Linked DNA regions of Prochlorococcus marinus str. AS9601. The protein of the gene in region 1 interacts with the protein of each later gene in a pairwise test. Links are inferred from orthologs where the notes say so. Each region holds a gene or a part of one and is shown on either strand. Other genes may lie near its edges.

Region 1 (11,844 bases):
TTGTATTAATATCTTGTGACTTCTAGATTTACCTTTAAACCATTTTGGCATTTGATCTACAATTTCTTCTTCAAGAATTGCTCCTAATTTCAGATTAATTGCTGCGCTAGTAAGAGTTTTTAATATTTCTATTGTTTTTTCAAATTCAATACAGTCGATAACTAATGAGTACCACTTACGTTTGATATCAGTAGCAAGTAATAAAGAAGTAATTATTCCATTAGTCCCATAAGCATGATTAAGAGGTTCGGATTCTTCAGCATCAAATTTTAGTAATTCAGGTTTTTCATTCATCGTTACTGCCTCTAAACCTAAAAGATTTCCTGGATCCCTTAAAAATCCCCATCTAATGGAACCAATACCTCCTGAACCACCTGCAATAAAACCTCCAATTGTGGCAGTTTTCCAAGTACTAGGAAGTAACCTCAATTCCCTCCCATATTTATCTAATTGTTTATTCAAATCTCCCATAACACAGCCAGATTGTACTTTTACAAAGCCTGTATCTGGATCAAATTCTTCTAACTTATTAAATTGACTCATCTGCATCACAACTCCTTTAAATAATGGGACAGCTTGTCCATAATTACCCGTACCTGAACCCCTTAAAGTAAGTGGGATAGATAATTCCCAACAAATTTCTGCTACTTCTTTTACCGCTTTGTGATCACTAGGTCTTACCACCACATCAGCAATACATTCGTCTAATTTTTCAGTAAGGATTGGAGAGTAGTTATAAAAATCTTTTGAAAGTCTTTTTACATCGGATTTATTTTCAATAATCTCTAAGTTTTTGACTTCTCTAAATTTGTCTATAAATTTAAGTTTTGATATCATTAATAAAATTTTTATGATTTGTATATAAATTAGCCAATTAGGAATGTAAATCGCCGTTTATAAATACTTTTCTCTTTAAATTGCTCGAAAAAACATCTGCCCACCTTTGTGCATCTAAAATCACAAAATCAGCAGGACAACCTTTTTTAATTAAACCATCCCATTTTAAATTTAATAATCTGCTTGGAGCTAAAAAAATAGAAGATAGAGTCATTCGCTCCCAGGGATTTAGTTGAAGCATAGGCATCGAGCAAGACAGCATATAAAAAGGGTCAAAATTACCAAATGGGTACCAAGGGTCTTGAACATTATCACTACCAAGAGATACATCCACATGTGATTTTTGTAATTGCTTTATTGGCGCAACTGGTCTTTTAAATGAAGTAGTTTTATTACTTCGATTGAGCAGCCAAAAATTTGTTAGGGGTAAAGCAACAACCTTAATATTTTTCTCAGCCATTTTTTCTCCTAAATTTAAAATCTCACTATTACTTAGAGAAATAAGACTACTCAAATGACTACAAGTGATTGGAATACTATTAATTTTTAAATTTTCTATTGTTTCTAATAAAACTTTTATTCCCGCTCCAGGTTCAATAATTGATTCATCTATATGCAAATCAATTTCTAATTTATATTTTCTAGCAAGAAGAAGCATCTTTGCTAGAAATTTGCTTGTATTTTTTTTATTGAAAGGGGGTACAATAACACCTCCTAAAATACCTCCATTAGAGGAAAATATTTTTGCCAAATCTTCTCCATCAGTTGTATCCCAGAATTCCACTGGAGCTAGAGCAACGTATTGTAGTGTCAACTCAGATGAAAATATTTTTTGTAATTTAAAAAGTTCAATCCAAATGTCAATAGATTGACCTTTGTATGTATCGATATGACTTCTAATTGCTCGGTATCCATTTTGTATGGCAAGTTTTAATGATTTATCAACTCTCTCAAGAACCTTATCTGTAGTTCTAGTTTTATGTTCTTCAAGATTTACTGATAACGCTCCTCCGTAGTTTGATTCCAGATTAGGAAAGTCTGCCCATGTAAAAGATTTATCAAAATGCGAATGCGTTTCAACAAATCTTGGGAATAAAATATTTTTTGGTTTTGTAATTTTATTTTTTAAAGGCTTTAACTCAGAAACTAATCCATCCTCCCAACTAATGGAAACTGAACATAAATCCTCTACATCGATAATGAGGTTATCTATATCTTCTATTAGACAAAGGCTTCTGGGAATAAGAACCTCAGCTGTGCCGGAATTACTCAAATTTTTAAATTTTCTTTTTATTTTAAATCATAAGAAAACTTTACTGAATTTGAAAATAATTCAAATTTCGCTAAAAGATAAAAATAACTATGAAAAATTACCCTTGAGTTGTTAAATTTATAAATGTGAGGCGGGCGTCGCCAAGTGGTTAAGGCAGCGGCTTGTGGCGCCGCCATTCGGGGGTTCGAATCCCCTCGCTCGCCCTCAAAAAAATTGCAGCAAAATTTTTTAAATTGTAATTTTGAATTAAAGAATCATAAAAATTCCTAGCAAAGTGCTAACAAACACAAAACCAGACGAAAAAATTTTTCAAAAGAATTCAACTACTGGTAGTTATTGGATAACCACATTTGGATGCCAAATGAACAAGGCTGATTCTGAGAGAATGGCTGGTACATTGGAGAAAATGGGATATACCAGAGCAGATAATGAATTAAATGCGGATTTGGTCTTGTACAATACATGCACAATCAGAGATAACGCGGAGCAAAAAGTCTATAGCTTTCTAGGAAGACAAGCAAAAAGAAAGCACAAAACACCTAGCTTAAAACTTGTTGTTGCAGGTTGCCTTGCTCAGCAGGAGGGAGAGTCCTTACTAAGGAGAGTCCCAGAACTTGATCTGGTTATGGGGCCTCAACACGTAAATAATCTTGAGAATCTTCTGGGGAAAGTTGATTTAGGAAATCAAGTTGCTGCCACAGAAGAAAACTTCATTTCTGAAGACATAACAAGTGCCAGAAGAGAAAGCTCTATTTGTGGCTGGGTTAATATCATTTATGGATGTAATGAAAGATGTTCATATTGTGTAGTCCCCTCTGTAAGAGGAAAAGAGCAATCAAGATATCCAAATGCGATAAAAAGTGAGATTCAAAAATTAGCTGGTGATAATTTTAAAGAAATTACTCTTTTGGGTCAGAACATTGATGCATATGGTAGAGATCTTCCAGGAACAACAAAAGAGGGAAGAAAAGAAAATACTTTAACTGATCTTTTATATTATATTCATGATGTTAAAGGAATTCGCAGAATAAGATTTGCTACTAGTCATCCAAGATATTTTTCAAAAAGGTTGATTCAAGCTTGTTATGAACTTGATAAAGTCTGTGAACATTTCCATATTCCTTTCCAAAGTGGAAATGATGAGATTTTAAAGCAAATGTCCAGAGGATATACTATCAAAAAGTATAAAAATATTATCGAGAATATAAGATCATTAATGCCAGATGCATCAATCACAGCTGACGCAATAGTTGCATTCCCAGGAGAAACCGAAAAACAATACCAAGATACGTTAAAGCTAATAACAGAAATTGGCTTTGATCAAGTAAATACAGCAGCATACTCTCCAAGACCAAATACGCCTGCGGCAGTTTGGTCGAATCAACTTTCAGAAGAGGTGAAAAAAGCTAGATTGCAAGAAATAAATGATTTGGTCGAGAAAACTGCTAGGAGCAGAAACAAAAGATACATAAATAATATAGAAAGCGTTTTAATTGAGGGTTTAAATCCAAAAAATTCCTCGCAAATTATGGGTAGAACTAGAACGAATAGACTAACTTTCGTAGAGATTCCAAAAAACATTGACTTTAATTTTTCATTGGGAGATGAGATAGATGTCAGAATTAATGAAACAAGACCTTTCTCTTTAACAGGCGAACTTTATCTATAATTTTTTTTCTAAATGATTGGGGGAAAGAAAAAATGTATTGGGTTAATATTTGGTGGTAATTCCAATGAACATGAAGTATCGATATCCTCTGCAAAAACAGTTTTTCAAGCATTTAAATCAGAAATAAACAAAGAACGCTTTACGATAAGAGCTTTTTACATAAACAAATATGGAGATTGGCTTGATAGTGATAGTTCAGAAAAAATCCTAATTGATGAATCTAAAAACAAAAACACAACAAAAAAACAAATTTTCAATCAAGAAAAAATTAACTTCCTGGACGGAGTTGATTTTCAAAATGTTGATGTTTGGTTTCCTCTTTTACATGGAATTAATGGAGAAGACGGATCAATTCATGGCTTACTGAGATTCACAAAGAAACCTTTAGTCGGATGTGGAATTATAGGCTCTGCACTTGGAATGGATAAAATATTGATGAAAATAATTTTCTCAAATCTAAAAATTCCACAAGTTAATTATCTAGTTTTTCAGAATCAAGATCTTAACGATGAGGAAGTAAAAAATAAGTTAATTCATGAAATCTTAAAAAAATTAAATTTTCCTGTTTTTGTTAAACCATCGAACTCCGGATCATCTCTAGGCATCTCCAAAGTCATAAATAAGTCAGAAATAATACCAGCATTAGAAAAAGCTCGGGGAATAGATCCAAGTATCTTAATAGAGGAAGGTTTAGAGGTAAGGGAGATTGAATGCGGAATAATTGGGAATTCAAAACTCTTAACCTCTGAGATAGGTGAAGTTAATTACAAAAGTGATTGGTATGATTACAACTCAAAATATCACTCAAATAACAAAATAATTATCCCAGCCGAAATAGATTCTAAAATCTCAAAAGAAATTAAAGAAATCGCTATTAAAAGTTGTAGAGCACTAAATATTTTCGGTTTTGCGAGAGTAGATTTCTTTTTAGAAAAATCTTCAAATAAAATTTTTTTAAATGAAATAAATACAATTCCTGGTTTTACAAAAAATAGTATGTTCCCAATGCTTTGGAAAGCTTCAGGTTTAAAAATTGAACAACTTGTGGCTAAACTGGTAGATATATCTTTAGATTTGTAATTTAAATCAAATGTTGCATGGACTTCTTTGGTTACCATTACTTTTAATCTTCATTTTATTAACTGCGCTTGGATGGTTAGAAAGAAGAAGGCAAAATCTTTTTAGAAGTTGGGCGAGTGATTCTGAACTATGCAAGTTAGACAGTTCAGGTGCAGCCTCTTTAAAAGATGGGGAGTTAAGGTGGAGCGCATTTGAAGCTGGTAAATTTGAAGAAAAAGATAGTTTTATAATCAAAAAACTAGAGTTGGTTGAATTAATGGCACTAACTTCAGGAGAAGCTCCTCTAACAAATGAATCTCAAGGTAAGTGCAGGTTGAGATTAGTAGGTGACGGGAAAGAGATGGATGTACCTTTTTCAGATGCAGAACAAGCGAGAGAATGGATGGATCAATTGATGGAAAAAGCTAGATGTGACCTTTGAAAACCAAAAAAAAATCAAAAATAGAAGCTTTTTTTTTCTAATTTCATTTTTCTTTTTAACAAGCTTATTAAGCATAAAAACTCTCAAAAAAGTTGATATTAAGGACATTAGGGTTTCTGGTAGTGAATTATTTTCACCGAATGATGTGATAAATAATTCATCTTTAAAATTCCCGATCCGATTAATTTTTGTCAAAACTTATTTGTTAGAACAAGAGTTAAAACAAAATTTGTCTCTCAAGAATGTTTCAGTAAACAGAGAATTATTTCCTTTTGGTTTGAAAGTTCATATTGATTCAAGAATCCCAATAGCTTACGGTGAGAGAATATTAAAAGATAAAAAAATATTAGGCTACATTGATAAAGATGGAATTTTTATAAATAGACAAAATGCAGACAAAAAAACTTTAAACAAATTAACCATAGAAGTGTTTGGATGGAAAGAAAAATTTAAAAAAATATTATCTGATATTTTTATCGCTATAGAAAATTATGAATTAGAGATAGTTAAAATAACTTTTTCATCCGATGGGTTTCTAACTGTTGAGGAAAAAGATTTAAAAACAATATTCTTAGGATTTAAGCCAAATTTAATCAACTATCAATTACAAATAATCAATAATCTGAAAAATGAATTTAAGAAAAGTAGCTTTTCAAAAAAAATAGATAATATTGATCTTACTAACCCAGATAAACCAAAAATAAAAGTGTTCAAACCCTAATATTTAAAAAAGGATTTTGAGTAATTTTTTTTAATTATTGTAGTGTTGATATGGGTTTTGCATTCAAAACAAAATATTTAATAAATAAATATTTTTAGGATTTTCCTCAACAAATTCCTACAGATGAGCGCAGTAAGTTCATAATGCACCCAATACTAGTAATAGATTCCTATTAAGAGATGAGCTTCGGTAACAATCCAAACTTTGATCAATCGAGAGAAATCCTTCCAAGCCAAAACGCCAAAATAGAAGTTATTGGTGTAGGTGGTGGTGGCAGTAATGCAGTCAATAGAATGATAAATAGTGATTTAGAAGGTGTTTCATTTAGAGTCCTCAATACAGATGCACAAGCCCTACTACAATCTTCTGCAGAAAGTAGAGTTCAACTTGGACAAAACCTCACTAGAGGTTTAGGTGCAGGAGGGAATCCAAGTATTGGACAAAAAGCAGCCGAAGAATCCAAAGAAGAACTTCAACAAGCTTTAGAGGGATCTGATCTAGTTTTTATAGCCGCTGGAATGGGTGGAGGAACTGGCACAGGTGCAGCTCCCGTTGTCGCAGAAGTAGCAAAACAAAGTGGTGCTCTAACTGTAGGTATAGTAACCAAACCTTTTTCTTTTGAGGGGAAAAGAAGAATGCGTCAAGCAGAGGAGGGGATCGCAAGACTAGCTGAAAACGTTGATACTCTTATTGTTATTCCAAACGACCGATTAAAAGATGTTATAGCAGGAGCTCCCCTTCAAGAAGCATTTAGGAATGCTGATGATGTTCTAAGAATGGGCGTCAAAGGCATAAGCGACATAATTACTTGCCCAGGATTAGTTAATGTTGATTTTGCAGACGTAAGATCAGTTATGACAGAAGCTGGCACTGCTCTCCTCGGCATAGGAATAGGTTCAGGAAGATCGAGAGCTATAGAGGCGGCACAGGCTGCAATGAATAGTCCTTTACTAGAAGCTGCTAGAATTGATGGAGCTAAAGGCTGCGTTATAAATATTACTGGTGGCAAAGACATGACTTTAGAAGACATGACCTCTGCATCTGAAATTATTTATGATGTTGTTGATCAAGAAGCAAATATTATTGTTGGTGCAGTCGTTGATGAAGCAATGGAAGGGGAGATACAAGTTACTGTGATTGCTACAGGATTTGAGACAACTCAACCATTAAATCAACAAAGAATAAAAAACAGATTATCTAATCAACCCTTATATAATTTTTCCGAAAATAAAGAATCAGGAGCTAGTATTCCTGAGTTTTTGAGATTAAGGCAAAATAAAAAAGATATAGGTTAAAAGGTAAAATAGAGTGACTCGGTTATCTCGCCTGCCTCAAGCATCCCTTGTGGCTGCTACCTTCCGGTCCTGACCAGGTTTAGGCGTTAAAACCGCGAAAGGCCGAGTCAAGATCATATTAGCAATTCTTGTTTAAAAAAGATACATAAATTTATTATGTTACCTTCAGACCTAGTTAACTATAAAAAAAAATCTCGCAAAATCATTGCTCTAACAGCATGGGACTCCATATCAGGATCTATTGCAGAACAAGCAAATGTTGATCTTGTACTAGTAGGAGATTCATTAGCAATGGTCTGTTTAGGATACAAATCGACATTGCCATTAACTTTGGAAAATATAATTTACCATACTAATGCTGTTTCTAGAGGATTCAAGAAGAAAATTGAGGAACAACCTTTAGTAGTTTCAGATATGCCTTTTCTAACTTACCAATGTGGTGAGGATAAGGCTGTTGAGTATGCAGGGAAAATCATTCAGAGCACTTATGCAAAAGCTGTAAAAGTGGAAGGGGCAGAACCAGAAATACAAAAAGTTATCTCTAGATTAATAAGGATGGGAATCCCTGTTATGGGTCATATAGGTCTTACACCACAAAGCTACCTAAATATTGGATTAAGAAAACAAGGAGAAAGCTTAGCAAGCCAAGAAAAAATTAAGAAAGAGGCTTCAATTCTTGAAGAATTAGGATGTTTTTCAATAGTTCTTGAACATATTCCTGATTTGCTTGCTAAAGAAATAAAAAATTCTTTAACAATTCCCATAATAGGTATTGGTGCAGGCAATTATTGCGATGGGCAAGTAAGAGTTACTGCAGATTTGTTAGGCCTAAATGATGATCAACCACCATTTTGCCAACCAATTATCCAGGGAAAGAAATTATTTAAGGATAAATTAAAAGAATGGGTAGACTCTGAAAGACTTAATTAATCTCATCCCACCACTTAAACATAGAAACAAGAACTTGATTGCTTAGTTCCATGCCATTAGGCTCACTTAAAAAGAATCTATAACCCTTTCTTACTAAAAGTCCACTTTCAAGAAACCTTTCCCATTCTTTGAGCAATTTACTAAAGTTGCTTTCAAATTTTTTGTTCTCCCAGTTTTGTTCTTGAAACACTTTTTTGATATCTAAACCCTCTTTGAGTCTTAATCCCAACATTATTTTCTCATCAAGTTCTTTGTAGACAAAATCCTTATTAGTTAAGGATGAATCTAAATTAAATTCGTATTGTCTAATTACCCATTCTTTATATTCTTTACTAACTCTTGGTCTAGTTAATTTTTCCCCCCAAGGTGAACTAGTGGAGCCTTGACCAAAACCCCACCAGCCTAAACCACTCCAATAAACTCTATTGTGTCTCGATTGATGTCCCGGAAGGCAATAGTTTGAGATTTCATATCTTGAATACCCTAAGTTTTTTAAAATTAAATGTGTTGATTCACTATTTCTAACAGCTTCTTCATCACTTGGGAGTTTTAATTTGCCTAAATTAACTAATTTCTTAAAAACAGTGCCATTTTCAATATTTAAATCGTAAATAGATAGATGCGGCGGTGAAAATGTTATTGCTTTTTTTAAGTCATCTTGCCATTCTTTAAATCCACTAAGTGGCAAGTTTTGTATTAAATCTAAACTCCAGCTTTTTATTAACCCAGAATCATATTCTCTCTTCAACCAGAAACAAGATTTTTCTGCATCTTCTTTCAAATGACGCCTTCCCGACTTTTGAAGTACCTGATTATTAAAACTTTGTACTCCGAGACTAAATCTATTTATCCCAGCATTTATGAATCCAAAAAGATCATCTTGAGTAAAACTAGCTGGATCAATCTCCATAGTGATTTCAGCACCATAGTCAATGCCATAATTTTCTTTAAAAAGATCAATTAATTCTTTGATTTGGCTGGGATCTAAAATTGATGGTGTACCACCTCCTATATAAATTGTCGATAGAGGTGATTTATGTTTAATTGACAATATTTCTTTAAATAAAAATTGCAAATACTCTTGAACAGTTTTGCTTCCATAACCTTTTAAAGTTTCAACTTTGTTTCCTAATGGAATAACTGCAAAATCACAATAAAAACATCTTCTGTGGCAAAAAGGAATGTGCACATAAGCACTTCTTGGAAACTTATTCATAATATAAATTCATTCTTAAGCTCCAAAAAAGTATTAAGGATCAAAAAAATAAGATCCTTATTTACTCAATTAATAAATCCTAGTAGATTATATATATGACAGATATTTTAGTATTAATTTTATTTGTATTGTCTGGGGCTGCTTCAGGATGGCTTGGTGTTGATTTATTGCCAGTAGACATACTCAAACAGGTTTCTAATGTAGAAGGTTTTAGAATTGTTTTAGCAATAATTGGTTTTTTTGTAGGATTAGCAGCTGGTTTTGTATTTCTTCAACTTAGAAAGACGTTTCTTGATCAAATAAGAACAATGCCAACAGATTTACTAATAAGTAGGTCCGTTGGTTTAATTTTAGGATTACTTGTTGCGAATCTGCTACTTGCTCCAATACTATTAATTCCCTTCCCTAGAGAGGTTTTTTTCGCAAAACCCTTGGCAGCTATATTAAGCAACATTTTCTTTGGTGCGCTTGGTTATAAGTTGGCAGATACCCATGGAAGGACATTATTGAGATTATTCAATCCAAATAATACTGATGCATATCTAGTTAATGAAGGTATACTCCCTGCTGCAAGTCCAAAAATTCTAGATACCAGTGTAATTATTGATGGAAGAATCAATGGCCTATTAAGTTGCGGATTATTGGAAGGGCAATTAATTGTTGCTCAAAGTGTAATTGACGAATTACAAACTTTAGCTGACTCAAGCAGTAATGAAAAAAGGTCGAAAGGCAGAAGAGGTCTCAAGTTATTAAAAGAATTAAGAGATCTATATGGGAGAAGACTTGTAATAAACCCAACAAAGTATGAAGGTAATGGGGTAGATGAAAAACTCTTGAAAATTACTGAGGATATGACAGGAACTTTAATTACGGCTGATTACAATCTTTCTCAGATTGCTGAAGTTAAAGAATTAAAAGTTATGAATTTGAGTGATCTAGTTATTGCTTTAAGGCCAGAAGTTCAACCAGGAGAATCACTGAATATAAAAATCGTGAGAGAAGGCAAAGAAAAAATGCAAGGTATTGGATATTTAGATGACGGCACAATGGTTGTTATTGACGAGGCAAAGAATTTTGTTGGCAGCAGATTAGATATTATTATCACAGGAGCATTACAAACTCCCACTGGAAGAATGGTCTTTGGAAAACTAATAAATAATCCTGAGTCAAACAAATCTTTTAAATCACCAGCGACACAGGGCTAAATCTAGCTAGAATCAGTTCAATCTTAATTTCGTGATACAAATGACTGTATCTGCTCCTTATTACGGGGAAAATACCGTTATGAGGACCCCTCCCCCTGATCTCCCATCTCTTTTATTGAAAGAGCGAATTGTTTATCTTGGTTTACCATTATTTTCAGATGATGATGCTAAAAGACAATTAGGAATGGATGTAACTGAGCTAATCATTGCTCAACTTCTTTATTTAGAGTTTGAGGATCCAGAAAAACCAATCTATTTCTATATCAATTCAACGGGGACAAGTTGGTACACTGGTGATGCAGTTGGTTTTGAAACAGAAGCTTTTGCTATCTGCGATACAATAAGTTACATCAAGCCCCCAGTACACACAATATGTATCGGACAAGCAATGGGGACTGCCGCAGTTATCCTTTCATCTGGCACTAAGGGACAAAGGGCGGCTCTTCCACATGCTTCTATTGTTTTACATCAACCTATAAGCGGAGCAAGAGGCCAAGCAACCGATATCCAAATAAGAGCTGAGGAGGTTTTGAAAAATAAAAAATCAATGCTGGAGATTCTATCTCGTAATACTGGGAAGACTATCGAAGAACTCTCAAAAGACTCTGACAGGATGAGTTATCTCAACCCCCAAGAAGCCCTAGATTATGGAGTTATCGATAGAATACTAACAAGTCAAAAAGATTTACCAAATAAAATTTAACTCTCACAAAACTATTTTAAAATCATGCCAATAGGAACTCCAAGCGTGCCTTACAGACTTCCAGGAAGTCAGTACGAAAGATGGGTTGACATATACACAAGACTAGGTGTTGAAAGAATTCTTTTTCTTGGACAAGAAGTGAATGATGGAATTGCTAATAGCCTTGTAGCACAAATGCTTTATTTAGATTCTGATGATAATTCCAAACCTATCTATCTGTATATCAATAGCCCAGGAGGATCAGTAACTGCAGGCTTGGCTATATATGACACCATTAAATATGTAAAAAGTGATGTAGTAACCATATGCGTAGGCCTCGCAGCCTCCATGGGAGCTTTCCTTTTGGCCGCTGGCACAAAAGGTAAAAGAGTTGCTTTGCCCCATAGCAGAATAATGATACATCAACCCTTAGGGGGGACATCTCAACGTCAAGCAAGTGATATTGAAATAGAAGCTAAGGAAATTTTAAGAATTAAAGACATGTTAAATATGTC
Region 2 (11,834 bases), 910 kb from region 1 along the record:
TTAATACAACTTCTTTTTCTTGTTTTTCAACAATTTCAGTTTGAACCAAAGGTTTTTCTTCAGTTTTATTGCTTACCAATTCAAGTTGATCCGAACTAGAAACTTCGGGTTGATTTCCTTTATTTTGTTCTTGAACAGAAGCTATCTCATCCTCATTTTCTACAATTAAACCGATAGTCTCTCCTACTGGTGCAGTGCTGCCAGCAGGCATTAAAACAGCTGCAAGGTATCCATCTTGAAAAGATTCAACATCCATATCTGCCTTGTCAGATTCAACAACCAAGACAGATTCACCTCTTGCAACTTTATCTCCTGGATTTTTCAACCATTCCACAATCTTGCCCTCCGTCATGGTAGAACTCAAGGCAGGCATGAATATTTCGTGAGACATAAGAAAATTGTTATTGCATAAGTTTCAAGGGATTTCTAACAAACTTCCTAAAGTTTTTATGATTAAGAACCCTTTAAACTCTTGTTTTAATTATACGAAATCATGTTCACAGTGGGAACTCTTAAAACTTAAGAAAGTAATAATTTAGATCGATTAGAATTTAAAACTTTTCGAAATTAAGATTTACTTACGTTTATCAAAAATACTAAATCTTCTCTTTAATTATTATCTATAGATTGAATAACTCCATCTTTAACCGTAATCGAGACTTGCATTTTTTGAATAAGATTGTCTCCCACAGTGACATCACAGAAACTATCCACTTGCCCTTGATCAACAATTTCGTCCATTTTTAATTCGCGAACTTGACTCTGTTGTTGAAGTAGATTTCTTTTTTGTTCTTCAATTTCATTTCGTTTTGCTGCGACTTGTTGTTGCACCTGACTAACCTGTTCTTGAACCCTTGGATCAAGAGGATTAACCGATTGGGATCTAATATTATTTACTATTTGCTGCCCCTCCTGCTCAAGTTGCGATAATTGCTGATCAATGTTTGAAATTGCCTTACTTAATTCTTTTTCAGCATCTTCCTTCCAAGTTGGTGTAACTACAGCTTTAATAGCTATTGAGCGCTTTATAGATATTGAGTTTTTTGTTTCCATAAAAAATTAAATTACCTTTTTAATATAGATATAACAAATCAAATTTTCTTACTAAATTTGTTTTCATACATATTTTCTATTTGTAATGAATACTTTTTTTCTATTTCTTTTCTTTTTTGTTTAAGAGTTTGTGTTAACAACCCATTTTCTAAAGTAAAGGCATCAACAAAATAACAATCTAATATTTGTTCTTCTGATCTTGCTCCTAATCTACTTTTAAGCAAATTATTAATTTGTGATTTAAAAAATGTACCAATATTCTTATTCAGGTTTAATTTTGAAATGTCTTCCTCCAAAAACTTGCTTTTAACCAATTCGACATTAGGAACTACAAGGGCTGTTAAACATTTCTTATCTTGTCCTACTAGTTGAATCTGATTAATAAATTCAGAACTAAGGATTTCAGTCTCTAAGGGATTCGGTTCTATATTTTCACCACTTGATAGCACTATTGTATCCTTGGCTCTTCCTGTTATAAAGAGAGAACCATTTGGTATTAGAAAACCTAAATCACCAGTATCAAACCAACCATCCTTGGATAAAACTTCATTTGTAGCTATTTCATTATTAAGATAACCTTTCATTACTTGCGGCCCCCTAACAAGAATTTTCCCGACTTCTCTGAACTTCAGAATATTTTTTTTATCATCATTCACTATTTTGATTTCAGTAAATGCTAGAGGCTGACCAGATGATCCTCTAACATTTAATTCTCTTCTTCTACAAGTTAATACTGGACTAGTTTCTGTGAGTCCATATCCCACCAAAACATCTACTCCTAAAGATTCAAAAAAAAGATCCACATGTTCTGGCAATGCACCTCCGCCGTTAATGGGAAATTTTAGTTTTTCTCCGCATAGTTGTCTAAGAATATTCGGCCATAAAAAAATTGTCGACAATTTATGTAAAGGATATCTGCTAATCACAGAACCCAGTAAGGGGATTTTTGATTTAAAAGTTATTTTATTGATATCAAAATTTCTTATCTTTCTTAAACTTCTTTTAAAAACTGAACTATTACTTATCAAAAACTTAATAAGTTTTTGCTTCTTGGAAGGCATTTTTTTCAACGCCTGAAAAAAACCATCATGTATTGCCTCCCAAAGTCTTGGTACAGTAGCCATTACAACAGGTTTTATTTGTGTAATATCATCTTTCAGAAATTTTGGAATTGTATAGTACTGAGAACAACCACATGAAAAAAAGAAGTATTCAGCACTCCTCTCATAAGAATGCCAGATAGGTAATACGCTTAATACACAGGTCCCTGGTTCTGGATCAGCGATATAGGCTAAATTGATTATTTGATGTAAAAAATTTGCATGTGTCAAGGGAACACCTTTAGGTTTACCTGTTGTCCCAGAAGTGTAAAGTATAGTAGCTACGTCATCAATTTCTGGATTAAATTTTTCAAGATTATTATTTTGCGAATTTTCTTTTTCTACTGAACTTATAAATTTACTCCAACTTATTAAACTTTCAAATTGTTCATCTTCTAAATTGATTATAAATTTAAGTCTTTTTTTTAATTCTTCTTTGTTGTTTAACTTTAGCCAAATCTCCTTAGACTGAACTATTAGACCTACTGAATTAGAATGCTTAATAATATAGTCTAATTCTACTGAAGGAGAATTAATACCTCTCACTGCATTTATAGCTCCCAAACGCATTAAGCCTTGATCTACTGCTAGCCATCTTGGAGAATTTTCAGATATTACAGTAACTACATCCCCCTTTTTTAAACCATATTTTTCGAAAGAAAAAGAGACTTTTGTTATTAAATCAGCCAGCTCAGAATAAGAAAATTTTTCTTTGTATTTTCCTCTTAAATCGCAAACAGCTAAAGTATCACCACATTTAAATTTTAATTCTTCCCAAATTTGATCTATATGATCAAGGTTCTTAATAAAATCTCTTTTTTTGGCAAATTTATCTTTTTTGGAAAGAGGCTTGGCTGAAGGCCAGTATGCTAAATCACCCATATTAAATTGATTTTGAAATTTTAATTTCTATTGTGATATAAAATCAAAATTAAATTCTTCCTGAATTATTTTTTTAACAATTCTCTTGACTTCTTGAATATTTAAATTTTTATTGTAATCAATCATATTTGCCATAAGACAATTTTCTATTCCGCAAGGAACAATCTTATTAAAGTTTTCTAATTCGCAGTCAATATTGATTGAAAATCCATTTATCGTAATCCATCTTTTACAACCAATTCCAATTGATGCGATTTTCTTATTTCCTATCCAAACACCAGTAAACCCTTCTCTAGAATGACAATTTATATTAAAAGCTCCAAGGATTTTTATAATAATTTCTTCAATTTTTCTTAAGTACCAATTTAAATCTTTATTAAAATTTTTCAAATCTAAAACCAAATACGTTACTAATTGTCCTGGCATATGACAAGTTACCTCACCACCTCTATCAATCTTAAAAACATCATATTTAGCATCATTCAGAGAAAATAGTAAATTATCATAATTAGATCCTCTCCCCAATGTATAACAGAGTTGATGCTCCCCTATCCAAATAAAATCAGGGTTAGAGTTATCTAAAATCAATGCGTCTTGATATTCTTTTTGTAATTTATAAACATCATTAAAAAAAGAAATATTATCAGGTTGTTTAATTATTGCTGTTCTATTATCCATATTTAAGTAGATTTAGAAAGTAAGTAAATATTTTTAGATTTGTTATGAAAATTTTAATCCATGGAAAGAATCTTGAGCTCACTGGAGCATTAAAAGAATATACTGAGGCAAAGATAGAAAAAGCAACACATCACTATAAGGATATCGTTAAAGAAGCTGACATACACCTTTCAATCGAAAAGAATCCAAGAGTCTCGTTCCAAACAGCAGAAGTTACTATTTTTGCGAATGGTACCGTAATTAGAGCTGAAGAAAAAACTGAGAATCTATACTCAAGCATTGATTTAGTTTCAAATAAACTTTGTAGAAAATTACGCAAATATAAAGAAAGAAACAATAAAACAATTCATAATAAACAATTTAAAAATAAAGATTCTTTACCAATTGAAAGTATGGAATCAAATTTTTTAGATAAAGCTTTATTTAAAGAAGGAACTGAAGCAAGTCTGCCTGAGCCATCTATAAAAAATAAATACTTTGAAATGACTCCAATTTCATCAGACGAAGCAAGAAAACAATTAGATCTAATTGATCATGATTTTTATGTTTTTCGAAACAAGAAAAATAATGAACTTCAAGTTATATATAAAAGGAATCATGGAGGTTATGGACTGATTCAATCTAAATAAGTTTTAAATGCCCAATATTGAATATGAATTAAACGAGAAAATTCATGCGATTATTATTAACCCTTATTTATCATGGGAAGATTTCTGTGTGAATTGCGATTTAATAAGAAAATACAATATCAAAAATATTTCTACTTCACTAAATTATTTAACTGACCTTAAAAACTGTTTGGGTAATTACAGTGCGGACATAAACGCACTTATTTCTTACCCTTTAGCAGATTTACCAGTTTCATTTATTGAAGAATTAGTTTGTTTTGCTAAAGATAAGGGGGCAAAAGGAATTGAATATATCCCAAACTTTATCAATTTATCCAAAAGAAATTTAGAAACTTTCGCTGCTGAAATTGAGCAAGTTAAATTATCTGGATTACCAGTTTCAATAATCATAAATAAATCAAAACTACAAGAAGAAGTTTTAATTAACGCGATAGAAATATGTTTAGAATTAGGTATTAAAAATTTTCAATTCGGGGACGGGTTTGGATCTCCTCTTACATTTAATGATGTCGCCGAAATACTAAAAATAACAGGCTCTCAAAATCAAATCAAAGTTGTAGGTGGCATAAAAAAACTGAAGCAAGTAATTGATTTGTTTGATATTGGAATTAATTGCGTGGGAACTTCCAATTTTTGTGAAATTTTTGAAGAAGTTAACGTAATTTAAATGTCTGGTTCTGGTGAGTGCAGACTAAAAGGTCTCTGTATTAAAGCTTCTCCATTAGGCGAGAATGATAGATTAATAACTATCCTTACCGATGAGCAAGGGATTGTTAGATTAGCGGTACCTGGTGCTAGGCGTCCTAAAAGTAGTCTTGCCGCAGCTACTCCTTTAACATATTTAAGTCTGCAAATTTTTGGGAAAAGAAATCTTAAATCTGTACGTCAAATTAAAATATTAAAAAGCTATTCTGGCCTAGGTAAAAATATTGAATGTCTTGCAGCCGCGCAAGCAATAACTGAATTAACATTTTTATTAGTAGGTAATAATGACAAGCAACATGACTATTTATCTTGCGTTCTTGCACATCTTGATAGGATTTATTTATTTAAAGAGTCTCAAGAAGAAGATATTAAAATGCTCTCAATGAGTCTTCAATCTTTAATCCATCTATTAGCCATCGGGGGTATTAATTTACCAATTCATCATTGTTGTAAAACTGGAGAACCTATTGTTCCACCTATAGGAAATTGGGAATGGAGTTGTTATTTTTTACCAAGTGAAGGGTTTTCATCCATAGAAGATCCTCAAAGTAATCTAAAAATAAATGCATCTGAAGTTGCTCTATTACAGAGACTTCTTTTCCCAGAATTACCAATAAAATCTAATGGAGAGTTGTTGGGTCCCAAAAAAGTCTGGCTTAAAATATTGTTCATTATTGAGACATGGATCTCTACTCAATTAGAGAAGGAGCTATCTTCACTAAAAATGTTGAGAGAAATATATAGTTAGCATTTTCATGAAGCATTAAAAAATTTAAAAAATATGATCATGGCGCCTTTGCCTGTTAACTTAATAAATAGTTAATTCAATTAATTTGGTTCATATTGCCTGGTTGGGAAAAAAATCCCCTTTTTGTGGAAATGTAACTTACGGTAATTCAACTACTCAGGAATTAAAGGCCAGAGGGCATAAAATTAGTTTTATTCATTTCGATAATCCCTCTACTTCAAATTCATCAAAACCATTATTTCTTGCGAATGATCCTGATGTAAGTCTCCCATATTTAATTAAATCTCAAGTTTATACAATACCCTCGCCAAGGGCAGAAAAAGAGCTAAGGCTATCATTGGAAAGACTAAAGCCTGACATAGTACACGCAAGCCTAACTTTGTCTCCTTTAGACTTTAGACTGCCAGAGCTTTGTACTAAAATTAATGTTCCCCTTATAGGAACATTTCATCCACCATTTGATGCAAAAAATAGAAATCTAACTGCAAGCACGCAACAATTAACGTATCAACTTTATGCTCCATCCTTAGCAAAGTTCCATAAAATAATTATTTTTTCTGAACCTCAAAAAAATGTTCTTGAGAAATTAGGAGTACCTAAAGAAAAACAAATAATTATTCCAAACGGAGTTGATGAAAATATTTGGAAACCTTTTTGCGAAAAAAGTAAAAAATATAATCAGGTTAAAAACAAACTTGGCAATGAAAGAATCTTTTTATACATGGGAAGGATTGCAAATGAAAAAAATATCGAGGCACTTTTACGTTCTTGGCGCCAAACAAGAACTCAAAATTGCAAATTAGTTATTGTTGGGGATGGACCAATGAAGCCAACACTTGAAAATAGTTTTTCTAACCTTGGTAATGAGAAATTAATTTGGTGGGGTGCCGAATTAGATTTAGAAACTAGGGTAGCAATAATGCAAATAGCAGAAGTATTTTTCTTGCCAAGCTTAGTAGAAGGTTTATCATTATCACTTTTAGAGGCAATGTCGGCTGGTACTGCATGCGTAGCTACAGATGCCGGAGCGGATGGTGAAGTTTTAGATAACGGAGCAGGAATAGTAATTTCAACTGATAATGTGGCTGCACAATTAAAAACTATAATCCCAATTCTTGTAGAACACCCTTCATTTACAAAAGATCTTGGCGAAAAAGCTAGAGAACGTGTACTTGAGAGATACACAATTACTAAAAATATAAATTCACTTGAAAAAGTTTATATGAACTTAAAAGATAATTGAAAAAACTAACGAAACTCTTTACTTCGATTACTAGCTGAAACTATTGATTCAATTAATGCTGACCTTACACTCTTTTTTTCTAAAACCCTTAAAGCAGAGATAGTTGTTCCACCTGGAGAGGTTACTAAATTTTTGAGCTCAGAAGTAGTAAGTTTATTTTCCTTTATTAAACAAATAGTCCCTAGTATCATTTCCATAACAAGTTCCTCTGAAATTATTTTTGGTAATCCCCCACTTAATCCTCCATCACTTAATGCTTCTATAATCAAAGCAATAATTGCAGGACCAGATGAGGTTAAAGCTAAAAATATATCAAGGTAATCTTCAGTAAATTCATAAATCTTACTAGTATTTTCAAATAATTTTTTTGTAAATTGTTTCTGATCTTCTGTAATTTCTTCACCCCAAGAAATTCCTGTTAAACCTTTTCCAATAGTTATTGGAATATTTGTAACCACTCTCACACATTTATGATTAGGAAACTTTTGAGTGAGTTTATTTATTGAAACCCCCGCAAGAATTGAAACTATTAAATTGCCCTTATTTTTTATCTGATGGGCCTCACTTATATCTTTTAATTGTTGGGGTTTTATCGAAAGAAGTTTATATTGACAATCCCAAATTATTTTTGACTCTTTAGAACCTGATTTATAAACGTTTATTTTATATTTATAATTTTTTTTTATGTTTTCTAAACTTTTTTCTGAATTAACAACACAAAAAACATTCTCTGGCTGAATTAATTTGTTATCTAATAAAGGGGTAACTATAGCGCTTGCAATATTTCCAAAACCAATAATCGCAATTTTATCTGTCACAGATTAATCATGAATAAGCACTTAATTTAGAATTACCCCATGCTGGTTCAGGAGTAGTATTTTTGCCCAAACTATATTGTGGTGTGTTTTCTGTAGACACAGAAGAAGGAGAAGCTTCTTCTGGGGAAGAACTAGTTACATTTACACAACTTGGAGCAAAAAGAAAAATACTTTCACCGACTCTCTCTTGATGTCCATCAATTGCATATGTTCCCCCAGCAATAAAATCAACAGCTCTTTGAGCCTGATCAGGATCCATCATAGTTAAATTGAGAATTACAGTTTTTCTCTCTCTTAATGCTTGTATAGCTTGAGGCATCTCATCAAAACTTCTTGGTTCCATTAAGCTAACTTCTGAGGATGAATTTGAGATTCCTGGCATACCAACTACTTTTGATGATCTGTTGTTATTCATAAAATCGAATGGATTTGAATTTGCAAGGGCATTTGAATTCTTTGGATTTTGTTTGAAATTATTAATATCATTTAATTCATCCTCTGAAGGATAATCCAACTCATCAAAATCATCATCGAGATACTCATCCCCTGCAACAACTGCCTTTAATCTAGAAATAAGTGACACCTTTTAAATCCTCTTGAAATTAATTACTAAGGTTTAAGAACCTTAAGTATTAGATTCATTTTTTAAATGAATAAACTACCTATACTTAAATAACGTTAGTTGAACTTTACTGCAAGTTTATAGATAAGATTTTTATAAAAAAATAACTAATTAGGATCTGCCTCCAAAAATCAATGCTCCTAATCTTAACCAAGTTGATCCAGCGTCAATAGCTTCCTCCCAATCACCTGACATCCCCATGGAACAATCTGGTAGTTGCAGGTAATCAGCGAGAGCGCGACATTTTTTGAACAATCCTAAATTTTCTTTAGGGCTAAGTCCTTTAGGATTGATAGTCATCAAACCGGTTAATGAAATATTTTTCAACTCTTGAATTTCTGTCCATTTCAAAATTAAAGATTCAGGATTAAAGCCTCCTTTAGTAGGGTCATCACTCAACTTAACCTGCAACATAATGAATGGTTTTTTCTTCTCTTCACGTGAAATATTAGAAATCTTTTGCAACTTTTCAAATGAATCTACTGAATGAATATATTTAAAATTTTGAACTATTTTTCTTATTTTATTACTTTGTATTCTTCCAATAAAGTGCCAATTTATTTGTTTAAGCTCTTTTAATGTTAATTGTTTTTCAAACGCCTCTTGAACCTTACTTTCACCAAAATCGTTCTGACCTATATTTTGAATAGTCTTGATTTCTTGACTTTTAAATCCTTTACTCACCGCAAGAATATTTATATTTGATGGTATTTTATTTTTTATTTTTAAATAATTTGCAGAGTTCACATTTTATAAGAAAGTTTGCGTAAATAAATTCTCCCATTTAGATAGTTCTTCAGATCCTTTTCTTTTAGCTTTTTGAAGGTTTAATTCGGCCTGATTACGGGCATCTAAATAAGGTATAACCTCAAAAAAACTTCTCTCTGTCGAACTTCTACTAAGAAAAACATTTTTTGAGCATATAGAGTCGCATAAATATCTCTCCCATCATTTCCAGGGGAAACTTGGTATAGCATGCCAAATGTTGGATGGTTTAAATAACGCTCAGAACTCAAACCTAAAATATTGTGTTATTTATAATGCACCATACAGTTTTCTAAGAAAAATTGCTATGCAAATAAAACAAATCGATAATGTATTAACAATTACATTGAGAGATTTTGAGGGATAAAGAGTCCTAAATCTGTTGGTTTTTATAATAATTTTTTTCTTTGAGAGTAGTGATTCTGCTCCATGATCAATTCTCAGAAATATATTTTGAAATAACCTTTCCACTAACATTAATAAAACATTAAAGGATTTCTTTAATCCTAAATTTCGAAAATTTATTGATCTAACTGACACTGATTTAATGATATTTTGAAGTTCTTCCTGCACTAGAGGAATAAAACGTAATGCAATTAACAACTGAAAAAGCCACTTACTAGTTGGCAATCCAATCTTTCTTAATGGGTACATGAACCAACTTAATCCCCATACAATGTCTTCCTGCAATGTGGTTAAAAGCATCAAATTCACACTATGAATAACGGTAAATATCAAAGTAGAGGTTTTTATTCCTAGTTCAAAGGCTTTTCTTGATAAGTTATAGGGACCAAAATTAATAAACCATATCTTCTGTGAAGGAATTTGCAAAATATTCCATTCTTTTTGGCTTTCCAGTACTACTTGCAACTCATTGGGATTTCTCAAGTAGCCATCAAGAGATTGAATATCAGAAGAGGCAATTATTGATATAAATCCAATTAAAAGTGACAAACATGAGAGGAAAACTAATGATCGCCACCATACTCTAGATGGTAATAAACTTAAAAAAGTAATTAATAGTAAAATACCGACTAAACTCAATCTCCATATTGGACCTGCCCAGATTGGAGTGATTAAAAATATCATTACGATAATTATTTTTAATCTACTATCTATAATTCTTAGCCAACTTCTATTACCATGAACGTATTGACCAACAGAAAATTTGGTTAGCAAATTCATTAATCTTTTTGAATTAACTCAATATTTTCTCTTTCGACTTCTTTATTTAAAGCTCTTTGCTGTTTTCCTCTCCAAAGTAAAATTAGAGGTGTGCCTTCAAAGCCTAAATTTACTCTAATTTGTTTTTCAATATATCTTCTATAAGTTATTCCGAATAATTTAGGGTCATTTACAAAAAGAGTAAAAGTGGGAGGTTTGTTCTTTACTTGAGTACCGTAATAAAGCCTACCTTGCTTGCCGCTTCTCTTCGTTGGAGGACTTTTCCAACTGATTGATTCTTTTAGTACTTCATTAACTACAGATGTTGTAACTCTTCTTCTATGTTGATTTACAGCATTAAGAGCATGCTCAAAAATATTATCAACCCTTTGACCAGTTAGGGCAGATATAAAAATCATTTTTGACCAGTGTAAAAAATATAGTTTAGATCTTAGTTCTTTTTCTACTTGATAAATTGTTGAACTATTTTTTTCTATAAGATCCCATTTATTAACAACAATTATACAAGCTCTACCTTGTTCTTCTATGCGCCCAGCCAGCTTCTGGTCTTGATCAGTTACTCCATCTACAGCATCTATAACTAAAACACAAACATCACTTCTATCTATAGATTTAAAAGCCCTATTAATACCAAAGAATTCAGTGCCATATTTAACATTTTTCTTTCTTCTAATCCCTGCAGTATCAATAATTTTCCAATTATTATCACCTTTTTTAATAAGCGTATCTATTGAATCAGTTGTCGTGCCACTAATATCACTAACTATTGCTCTTTTTTCTCCACAGATTGAATTTAACAAACTAGATTTACCAACATTAGGCCTACCAATAATTGACATCATTATCTTTTCTTCATCATCCTGGATATTATTTTCAGGAAGTTCGCCAATAACGAGATCTAAAAGATCTCCAGTACCTGAACCATGAATAGCTGAAACAGGGTTAGGTTCGCCCAATCCTAATTTCCAGAACTCTGAAGCTAGGGATATTCCTAAAGTAGTCGATTCGCATTTATTAACAGCAACAATTGTTTTGCAGCTTGAGTTTCTTAACCATTTTGCTATTGATAAATCACCATCAGTAACGCCTTGATTTCCATCTACCACCAGTAACGCAAGTGAAGCCTCTTCTAGAGCCAAGAAGACTTGTGTCCTTATCTCTGGGAGAAATTCACTTTCGTCATCAAAAACTAAACCTCCAGTATCGACTATTTGAAATTCCTTACCTCCCCATGAAGCATTTTGATAAGTTCTATCTCTTGTAACACCAGGCTTATCAAATACTATTGCATCATTACTTTGGCAAAGACGATTAACTAAGGTAGATTTCCCAACGTTCGGTCTTCCGATAATTGCTATTGTAGGAAGAATCAATTCTTCTCTCCAAAGAAAATAGTATCCATTACA

The links.
Region 2: the proteins of ftsZ (region 1) and A9601_RS11265 interact in binary tests that used the Bacillus subtilis proteins (3 or more experiments, as listed by UniProt). The link is inferred for Prochlorococcus marinus str. AS9601 from one-to-one orthologs.

The regions. Positions count from the first base shown.
Region 1 is NC_008816.1:1,285,574-1,297,417, forward strand. The notes cover bases 5,388-8,238. They hold ftsZ (cell division protein FtsZ), read left to right. Parts: upstream 5,388-6,180; coding sequence 6,181-7,296; downstream 7,297-8,238. Other genes in these bases: A9601_RS16255 (cell division protein FtsQ/DivIB), read left to right, coding at 5,388-6,001; panB (3-methyl-2-oxobutanoate hydroxymethyltransferase), read left to right, coding at 7,453-8,226; hemW (radical SAM family heme chaperone HemW), read right to left, coding at 8,219-8,238. Outside these bases: A9601_RS16225 (FAD-binding oxidoreductase), read right to left, coding at 1-837; A9601_RS16230 (amidohydrolase family protein), read right to left, coding at 875-2,110; tRNA (N6-isopentenyl adenosine(37)-C2)-methylthiotransferase MiaB, read left to right, coding at 2,385-3,779; A9601_RS16245 (D-alanine--D-alanine ligase family protein), read left to right, coding at 3,792-4,859; A9601_RS16250 (hypothetical protein), read left to right, coding at 4,870-5,280; more of A9601_RS16255, read left to right, coding at 5,270-5,387; more of hemW, read right to left, coding at 8,239-9,442; A9601_RS16275 (PIN/TRAM domain-containing protein), read left to right, coding at 9,538-10,647; A9601_RS16280 (ATP-dependent Clp protease proteolytic subunit), read left to right, coding at 10,688-11,350; A9601_RS16285 (ATP-dependent Clp protease proteolytic subunit), read left to right, coding at 11,375-11,844. UniProt on the Bacillus subtilis protein: Essential cell division protein that forms a contractile ring structure (Z ring) at the future cell division site. The regulation of the ring assembly controls the timing and the location of cell division.
Region 2 is NC_008816.1:383,441-395,274, reverse strand. Bases 6,652-9,492 are described here. They hold A9601_RS11265 (cell division protein SepF), read right to left. Parts: upstream 8,440-9,492; coding sequence 7,864-8,439; downstream 6,652-7,863. Other genes in these bases: A9601_RS11260 (YggS family pyridoxal phosphate-dependent enzyme), read right to left, coding at 8,590-9,225; proC (pyrroline-5-carboxylate reductase), read right to left, coding at 7,044-7,856; A9601_RS11275 (glycosyltransferase family 4 protein), read left to right, coding at 6,652-7,038. Outside these bases: A9601_RS11310 (dihydrolipoamide acetyltransferase family protein), read right to left, coding at 1-391; A9601_RS11305 (YlqD family protein), read right to left, coding at 610-1,053; A9601_RS11300 (AMP-binding protein), read right to left, coding at 1,092-3,035; lipoyl(octanoyl) transferase LipB, read right to left, coding at 3,063-3,713; hpf (ribosome hibernation-promoting factor, HPF/YfiA family), read left to right, coding at 3,758-4,342; A9601_RS11285 (deoxyribose-phosphate aldolase), read left to right, coding at 4,350-5,009; DNA repair protein RecO, read left to right, coding at 5,010-5,795; more of A9601_RS11275, read left to right, coding at 5,881-6,651; A9601_RS11255 (energy-coupling factor transporter transmembrane component T family protein), read right to left, coding at 9,514-10,428; ribosome biogenesis GTPase Der, read right to left, coding at 10,428-11,801. UniProt on the Bacillus subtilis protein: Cell division protein that is part of the divisome complex and is recruited early to the Z-ring. Probably stimulates Z-ring formation, perhaps through the cross-linking of FtsZ protofilaments. Its function overlaps with FtsA.